3 regions of the Janthinobacterium sp. 17J80-10 genome follow, and region 3 is predicted to be linked to each of the others. Evidence: predicted binding sites of a transcription regulator. Region 3 holds the regulator's gene; each other region holds the start of a gene.
What was found. The regulator sigma-54, encoded in region 3, starts transcription at its own class of promoters, with help from an activator protein. The targets are predictions, from matches to a motif close to TGGCANGNAANCTGCTTT.
Positions count from the first base shown of each region.

Region 1: a site for sigma-54 is predicted at 1,238-1,255, ahead of EKL02_RS16250 (CmpA/NrtA family ABC transporter substrate-binding protein). Genes of this name have one in related genera too.
Region 2: a site for sigma-54 is predicted at 1,037-1,054, ahead of EKL02_RS06045 (ammonium transporter). Genes of this name have one in related genera too.

Region 1 covers NZ_CP035311.1:3,658,789-3,661,058, reverse strand. The annotation lists gene EKL02_RS16255 (CmpA/NrtA family ABC transporter substrate-binding protein) at 1-1,138, shown strand, start outside; gene EKL02_RS16250 (CmpA/NrtA family ABC transporter substrate-binding protein) at 1,426-2,270, shown strand, end outside.
Region 2 covers NZ_CP035311.1:1,327,976-1,330,245, reverse strand. The annotation lists gene rimM (ribosome maturation factor RimM) at 1-9, opposite strand, end outside; gene rpsP (30S ribosomal protein S16) at 25-279, opposite strand; gene EKL02_RS06050 (NINE protein) at 524-940, shown strand; gene EKL02_RS06045 (ammonium transporter) at 1,108-2,270, shown strand, end outside.
Region 3 covers NZ_CP035311.1:3,957,306-3,959,575, forward strand. The annotation lists gene lptB (LPS export ABC transporter ATP-binding protein) at 1-508, shown strand, start outside; gene EKL02_RS17725 (RNA polymerase factor sigma-54) at 524-1,999, shown strand; gene raiA (ribosome-associated translation inhibitor RaiA) at 2,102-2,270, shown strand, end outside.

The DNA.
Region 1 (2,270 bases), 300 kb from region 3:
AGTCGGGTTCATGCCACTGACCGATTGCGCGCCGGTGGTGATGGCAGCCATTCTCGGCTTTGACAGGAAGCACGGCATCAAGATCGTGCCAACCCGCGAGGCTTCGTGGGCCAGCGTGCGCGACAAGCTGACAAGCGGCGACCTGGATGCCGCGCAAGCCTTGTATGGCCTCGTATACGGCGTGCACATGGGGATCGGGTGCGGCCGGCGCGACATGGTAGTCTTGATGACCCTGAATCGCAACGGCCAGGCGATCACTCTTGCGAACCACGTCGCCGGCAAGGGTGTTCTCGGCGGCGCGGGGCTGGCCCGGCTGATCCGGCAGGAGCCACGCCGCTACGGCGCCTATACCTTTGCGCATACCTTCCCTACAGGCACGCATGCCATGTGGCTGTATTACTGGCTGGCTGCGCATGGCATTCATCCGCTGCGTGATGTACGTCTGGTGACGGTGCCGCCGCCGCAGATGGTGGCAAATATGGCCGTTGGCAATATCGACGGCTATTGCGCCGGCGAGCCATGGAACCATCGTGCCATCGCGGACAATGTCGGCATTACCGCTGCCGCCAGCCAGGATATCTGGCCCGGTCATCCGGAAAAAGTGCTGGGTGCCAGCGCCGATTTCGTGCGCCGCTACCCCAATACCGCGCGCGCATTGACGGCTGCCGTGCTGGAAGCTTGCCGCTGGATCGATGCATCCCCGGCCAACAAGCTGCGCGCCGCCGAGACCATTGCCGCCAAGGCGTATGTCAATACCTCGGTCAATATCATCAGCCCGCGCATCCTTGGCCTTTACAGCGACGGCGCAGGCGGCAGCCGCGAAGATCCGAACTGCATGGCCTTCCATCAGGACGGTGCAGTGAATTTCCCTTACCTGTCGGATGGCATGTGGTTCCTGACGCAGCACAAGCGCTGGGGCCTGCTCAAGGAACATCCGGATTACCTGGGTGTGGCGCGTGCGATCAATTGCATCGACCTTTACTGCGAGGCCGCCACCATGGCGGATGTGGCCGTACCTGTCGATGCCATGCGCAAAAGCGTCCTCATCGATGGCATTACCTGGGATGGCAGTGCGCCTGCCGCTTATGCGGATAGCTTTGCAATCAGCTTTGCCGGGCTGGTTGCCGCCGCTGCCTGAGAACCCAGTTGCTGCGCCATTTTGAGGCGGCGCACGAAAATGGCGCAAAAAAACGGTCGCTCGTGAAGCGGCGAAGCAGGAAAAAGTAATGGATCAGGCTGGCACGTCAATTGCATAGCAATAGGCAAGCGCCAAAGCTGGTGCAGCAATCAACGATCTTTCCTGCCAACGAAGGCAGGAGGGATCCGGGACAAAGGTGTCCGAATCTTGCAGGGTTTCCCTGCACGGTCCGGGCGCCTTTTTTTATTTGGATTTTAAGGTTTGCATTTCTTCCCAGGGAGACCAGCATGACAAAGAAAGACGACAGCACAGATATCACCCGCCGCTCCATCCTGAAGGCTGGCGCGGTCATGAGCGCCGGCGCATTCGGTGGCCTGGCCACGGGCGGCGTGTGGGCGGCCGGTTCTGACAAGCCGGAAAAGGAAGAAGTGAAGATCGGCTTTATTCCGCTGACCGACTGCGCCTCGGTGGTCATGGCCTCGGTGCTCGGTTTCGACAAAAAGTATGGCGTCAAGATCATTCCAACCAAGGAAGCTTCCTGGGCCGGCGTGCGCGACAAGCTGGTCAATGGCGAGCTCGACATGGCGCATGTGCTGTATGGCCTGATCTATGGCGTGCATCTGGGCGTATCTGGCCCGAAAAAGGACATGGCAATCCTGATGAACCTGAACCATAACGGCCAGGCCATTACGCTGTCGAAAAAGCTGGCCGACAAGGGAGCTGTCGACGGCCCCTCGCTGGCCAAGGTGATGGCAAACGAAAAGCGCGAATACACCTTTGCGCAAACTTTCCCGACCGGTACCCACGCCATGTGGCTGTATTACTGGCTGGCGTCGGCCGGCATCGACCCATTCAAGGATGCCAAGGCCATCACTGTGCCGCCACCGCAAATGGTCGCCAACATGCGCGTCGGTAACATGGATGGTTTCTGCGTCGGCGAGCCTTGGGGGCACCGCGCGATCATGGATGGCATTGGCATTACTGCCGTCACCACCCAGGATATCTGGAAAGACCACCCGGAGAAGACCCTGGGCACCACCGCCGAATTCGTCAGCAAGTATCCGAACACTGCGCGCGCGGTGATGATGGCCATCATCGAAGCTGGCAAGTGGATCGACGCCGGCTTGCAGAA
Region 2 (2,270 bases), 1.4 Mb from region 3:
GCCAGTCAAAACGCCTGTCAAACCTTAAGCAGCGGCTTTCTTGCCAGCGCCTGCAACCAGACGGGCCACGGTCGGCGACAGTTGCGCGCCAACGCCTTGCCAGTAAGTCAGACGATCTTGGGCAATACGGATGCCTTCTTCCTTGTCGCCCGCGATCGGGTTGTAAAAACCGATGCGCTCGATGAAGCGGCCGTCGCGACGGTTACGCGAATCGGCAGCAACGATGTTGAAGAATGGGCGCTTCTTGGCGCCACCACGGGATAAACGAATCACGACCATAATAATTCCAAAAAGTGTACGTACGCGGAAAAAGCCATAGATTATAGCGGACTATGCCCCGACAAACAACTGCCTTCCTGACAATCCGGCTTTCCCGGGAACAGAAGGCGATTCTCTTTAAAATCAAGACGCTGCGCCAGCGGCGCGGAAAACAGCCCGAACCGTTACAATGCCGTCTGGCAAGTACCCGCTTTGCCGCCGGCACACCGTGCCGCGCCGGCCCCTTTCATCCCGAAGACGCCTCATGACATCCCGCCACAAGAATAAAACTTTCGCAACTTTACTGGCCACGCTCTTTGGCGGCATCGGCCTGCACCGGTTTTACCTGCACGGGCTGGGCGACCGCTGGGGCTGGCTGCACCTGTCCAGCCTGGCAGTATCCGGCTTCGTCACAGGGCAATGGTTCGAGCAACCGCTGCTGCTGACTGCCGCGCCGCTGGTGCTTTCCGCCATTGCCGGCTTTGTCACGGCACTGGTGCTGGGGCTGACGCCGGACGACAAGTGGGACCAGGCCCATAACCCGGATTCGGGCAAGCAATCCCGCTCCAGCGGCTGGCTGGCACTGGTCCTGGTATTAACCACCGGACTTGGCGCAATCAGTGTCATTGCCGTGCTGGCCCGCACTCTCGACCTGTTGTTTACCGGCGGCGCCTACGGTTAAGACAGGCTGCCCCAACATCAGGCCCCCCGTTGGTGCGGCAAAGCCCTTTCGGGCACGTTTCCCGGTGATTTCGCGGTTCTGGCGTTAGTTGTCGCATGGCACAAAAAATGCTCATGTGGAAACATACGCACGACTGTGCACCTGCAAACCAACCATCCGGGGGATTCATGGCACGACCTCATACCCAGGCGCTTTCCGCGCTCTTTCTGCTTTTTTCAGCAGCCTGCCTGCCGGCACTGGCGCAATCCGGCGCCCCGCCCGCGAGCCTGTCCACCCTGGTCGACCATGCCAGCATCAGCGCCGGCGATACCGCATGGCTTTTGACTTCGACGGCACTGGTACTGCTCATGACCATACCGGGCCTGGCGCTCTTCTATGCCGGCATGGTGCGCAAAAAAAATGTCCTGGGCACCATGGCGCACAGCTTTGCCGCCTGCTGTGTGGCGACCGTGGTATGGGTCGCCGTCGGCTACAGCCTGGCATTCACCCCGGGCTCGGCATTCATCGGCGGCCTTGACCGCGTCATGCTGGACGGCATGGCTTACCTGAAGGACGCCGGCAAGGTCAGCGTCCATCCCATCGCGCCCACCGTACCGGAAAGCGTGTTCCTGATGTTCCAGATGGCCTTTGCCATCATCACGCCGGCGCTGATCACCGGCGCCTTTGCCGAGCGCATGAAGTTTTCCGCGCTGCTGATCTTCACTGCACTGTGGTCGCTGCTGGTGTATGCGCCGGTTGCGCACTGGGTCTGGGAACCGGGCGGCTGGCTGGCGGCGCGCGGCGTGCTGGATTTTGCCGGCGGCACCGTGGTCCATATCAACGCCGGCGTCTCCGGCCTGGTCGCGGCAGTCATGCTCGGCAAGCGCCAGGGCTTCGGCAGGGAAGCCATGCCGCCGCATAACCTGACCTTCACCATCATCGGCGCCTCGCTCCTGTGGGTGGGCTGGTTCGGCTTCAATGCCGGATCGGCCGTGGCAGCCGATGGCCGCGCCGGCATGGCGCTACTGGTCACGCACCTGGCTGCCGCCGTAGGCGCGCTGGCCTGGATGGTTGCCGAATGGGTGACGCGCGGCAAGCCGTCGGTACTCGGCCTGGTATCGGGTGCGATCGCCGGCCTGGTCGCAATCACGCCGGCCTCGGGCTTCGTCGACGTTACCGGCGCCTTCGCCATCGGCGCTGCTGCCGGCGTGGCTTGCTACTGGGGCGCCACCACCCTCAAATCGATCCTGCGCTACGACGATTCCCTCGACGTCTTCGGCGTGCACGCCGTGGGCGGCATTGTCGGCGCCCTGCTGACCGGCGTGTTTGCCGTCAAGGCCATTGGCGGCGT
Region 3 (2,270 bases):
CCTCGGCCTGTCCTACCTACCCCAGGAAGCCTCGGTTTTTCGCAAGTTGACGGTGGCGGAAAATATCCGTGCCGTGCTGGAACTGCAGCGCGATGATGGCAAGCCATTGTCGAAAGCGGTTATCGAAGAAAAGCTCGACCTGTTGCTGGCAGAGCTGCAGATTGAAAAGCTGCGCGACAGCCAGGCCCTGTCGCTTTCCGGCGGCGAGCGCCGTCGCGTAGAAATCGCCCGGGCACTCGCAACCAGCCCGCGCTTCGTGTTGCTGGACGAACCCTTTGCCGGTGTCGACCCGATTGCCGTGATCGAAATCCAGCGCATCGTGCGCTTTCTCAAGGAACGCGGGATTGGCGTGCTGATCACCGACCATAATGTGCGTGAAACGCTGGGCATTTGTGATCGCGCCTATATCATTAACCAGGGTGTCGTGCTGGCCAGTGGCCGCCCGGATGACATCATCGCCAACGAGTCGGTGCGCCGGGTCTATCTTGGCGAACATTTCAGGATGTAAGCAAGCGGCATCGCCATGAAACAGTCACTTCAGCTACGCGTATCGCAGCATCTGGCATTGACGCCGCAGTTGCAGCAGTCGATCCGGCTGCTGCAATTGTCGACGCTGGAATTGCAGCAGGAACTGGAACATATCCTGGCTGACAATCCCATGCTCGAGCGCGTTGACGATCCGCTCGACCATTCGGTGCGCCTGCTTGCCGATGGCGCCATCAACCAGACCAGCAGCCCGGCGGAAAAGTCCGCCGCCGAAGATGCGCCGGCGGCCGATGGCGAAACTGCCTATGAAGGCGCAGAAGGCGGCGAGGCGGCGGATGGCGGCAATGGCGAGGCCGACTGGAGTTTCGACGATGTCGCCCGCACCGGCAAGAACCCTGAAGACGACGACTCACGTCCGCAACTGGAAGCGCACCACATCACGTTGCGCGAACACCTGCTGGAACAGATGCGCCTGACCAGCCATGAGACGCGTGATCGCGCCCTGATGGAATTGATCATCGACGCCATTGACAACAATGGCTACCTGGAAGAGCCGCTCGAGGAAATTCATGCGCGCTTGCCTGCCGAGCTGGAAATCGATCCGGAAGAATTGGCCATCGCCCTGAAACTGGTGCAAAGTTTCGAGCCGGCCGGCGTCGGCGCGCGCGACGCCGGTGAATGCCTCGCACTGCAAATCCGGCGCATGCCGAAAGTGCCGATGGTGACACGACGCATGGCGCTGACCATCGTCGAAAAGCACCTCGGCCTGTTTGCGCAGCGCGACTTCAACAAGCTCAAGAAACTGCTCGATTGCGATGACGAGGATTTGCGCGAAGCACAGTGCATCATCCGCCAGTGCAACCCCCATCCCGGGGCTGTCTTTGCCAGCGATGCCGCCGACTATGTCGTGCCGGACGTAATCGTCAAGCGCGGCAAGAACGGCTGGCAAGTCATGCTCAATCATGATGTGATGCCCCGGCTTCGCGTGAATGCCTTGTACGCGAATATCCTCAAGCAAAACAAGGGTGAGGGCTCACTCACTTCGCAATTGCAGGAAGCAAAATGGCTCATCAAGAACATGCGCCAGCGCTTCGACACGATCCTGCGGGTTTCTCAAGCCATTGTGGAGCGACAACGCAATTTCTTTTCGCATGGCGCCGTCGCCATGCGCCCTCTTGTCTTGCGCGAAATAGCTGATACACTAGGTTTACACGAGAGTACTATTTCTCGTGTAACAACGCAGAAGTACATGCTGACGCCGCATGGCATGTTTGAGCTGAAGTATTTCTTCGGCAGCCATGTCGCCACAGAAGCCGGCGGCGAAGCTTCATCAACGGCGATACGGGCGTTGATCAAACAATTGATAGGAGCTGAAGACCCCAAGAACCCCCTCTCTGACAGCAAGATTGCAGAAATGCTGGGGGAGCAAGGCATGGTCGTTGCCCGGCGCACTGTGGCCAAGTACCGCGAAGCCTTGAAAATCCCGCCAGTCAACCTGCGCAAGTCCTTGTAGTAGTCCTTGCAGTATTTGTTGTATTCGTTGCTGTGTTCAGGCGACACGCACTTGCCTTTGTCGACCGTGAACCGCCAGTGACCTTATTTTAAGGAGCGCTGTATGAATCTGACCATCAGTGGACATCATCTCGAACTGACCCCTCCTATCAGGGAATATGTGCATGCCAAGCTGGAGCGCATCAGGCGCCACTTCGACCATGTCATTGATGCTGCGGTCATCCTCACCGTGGACAAACTTGCAGAGAAAGACAAGCGCCAGCGGGCTGAAA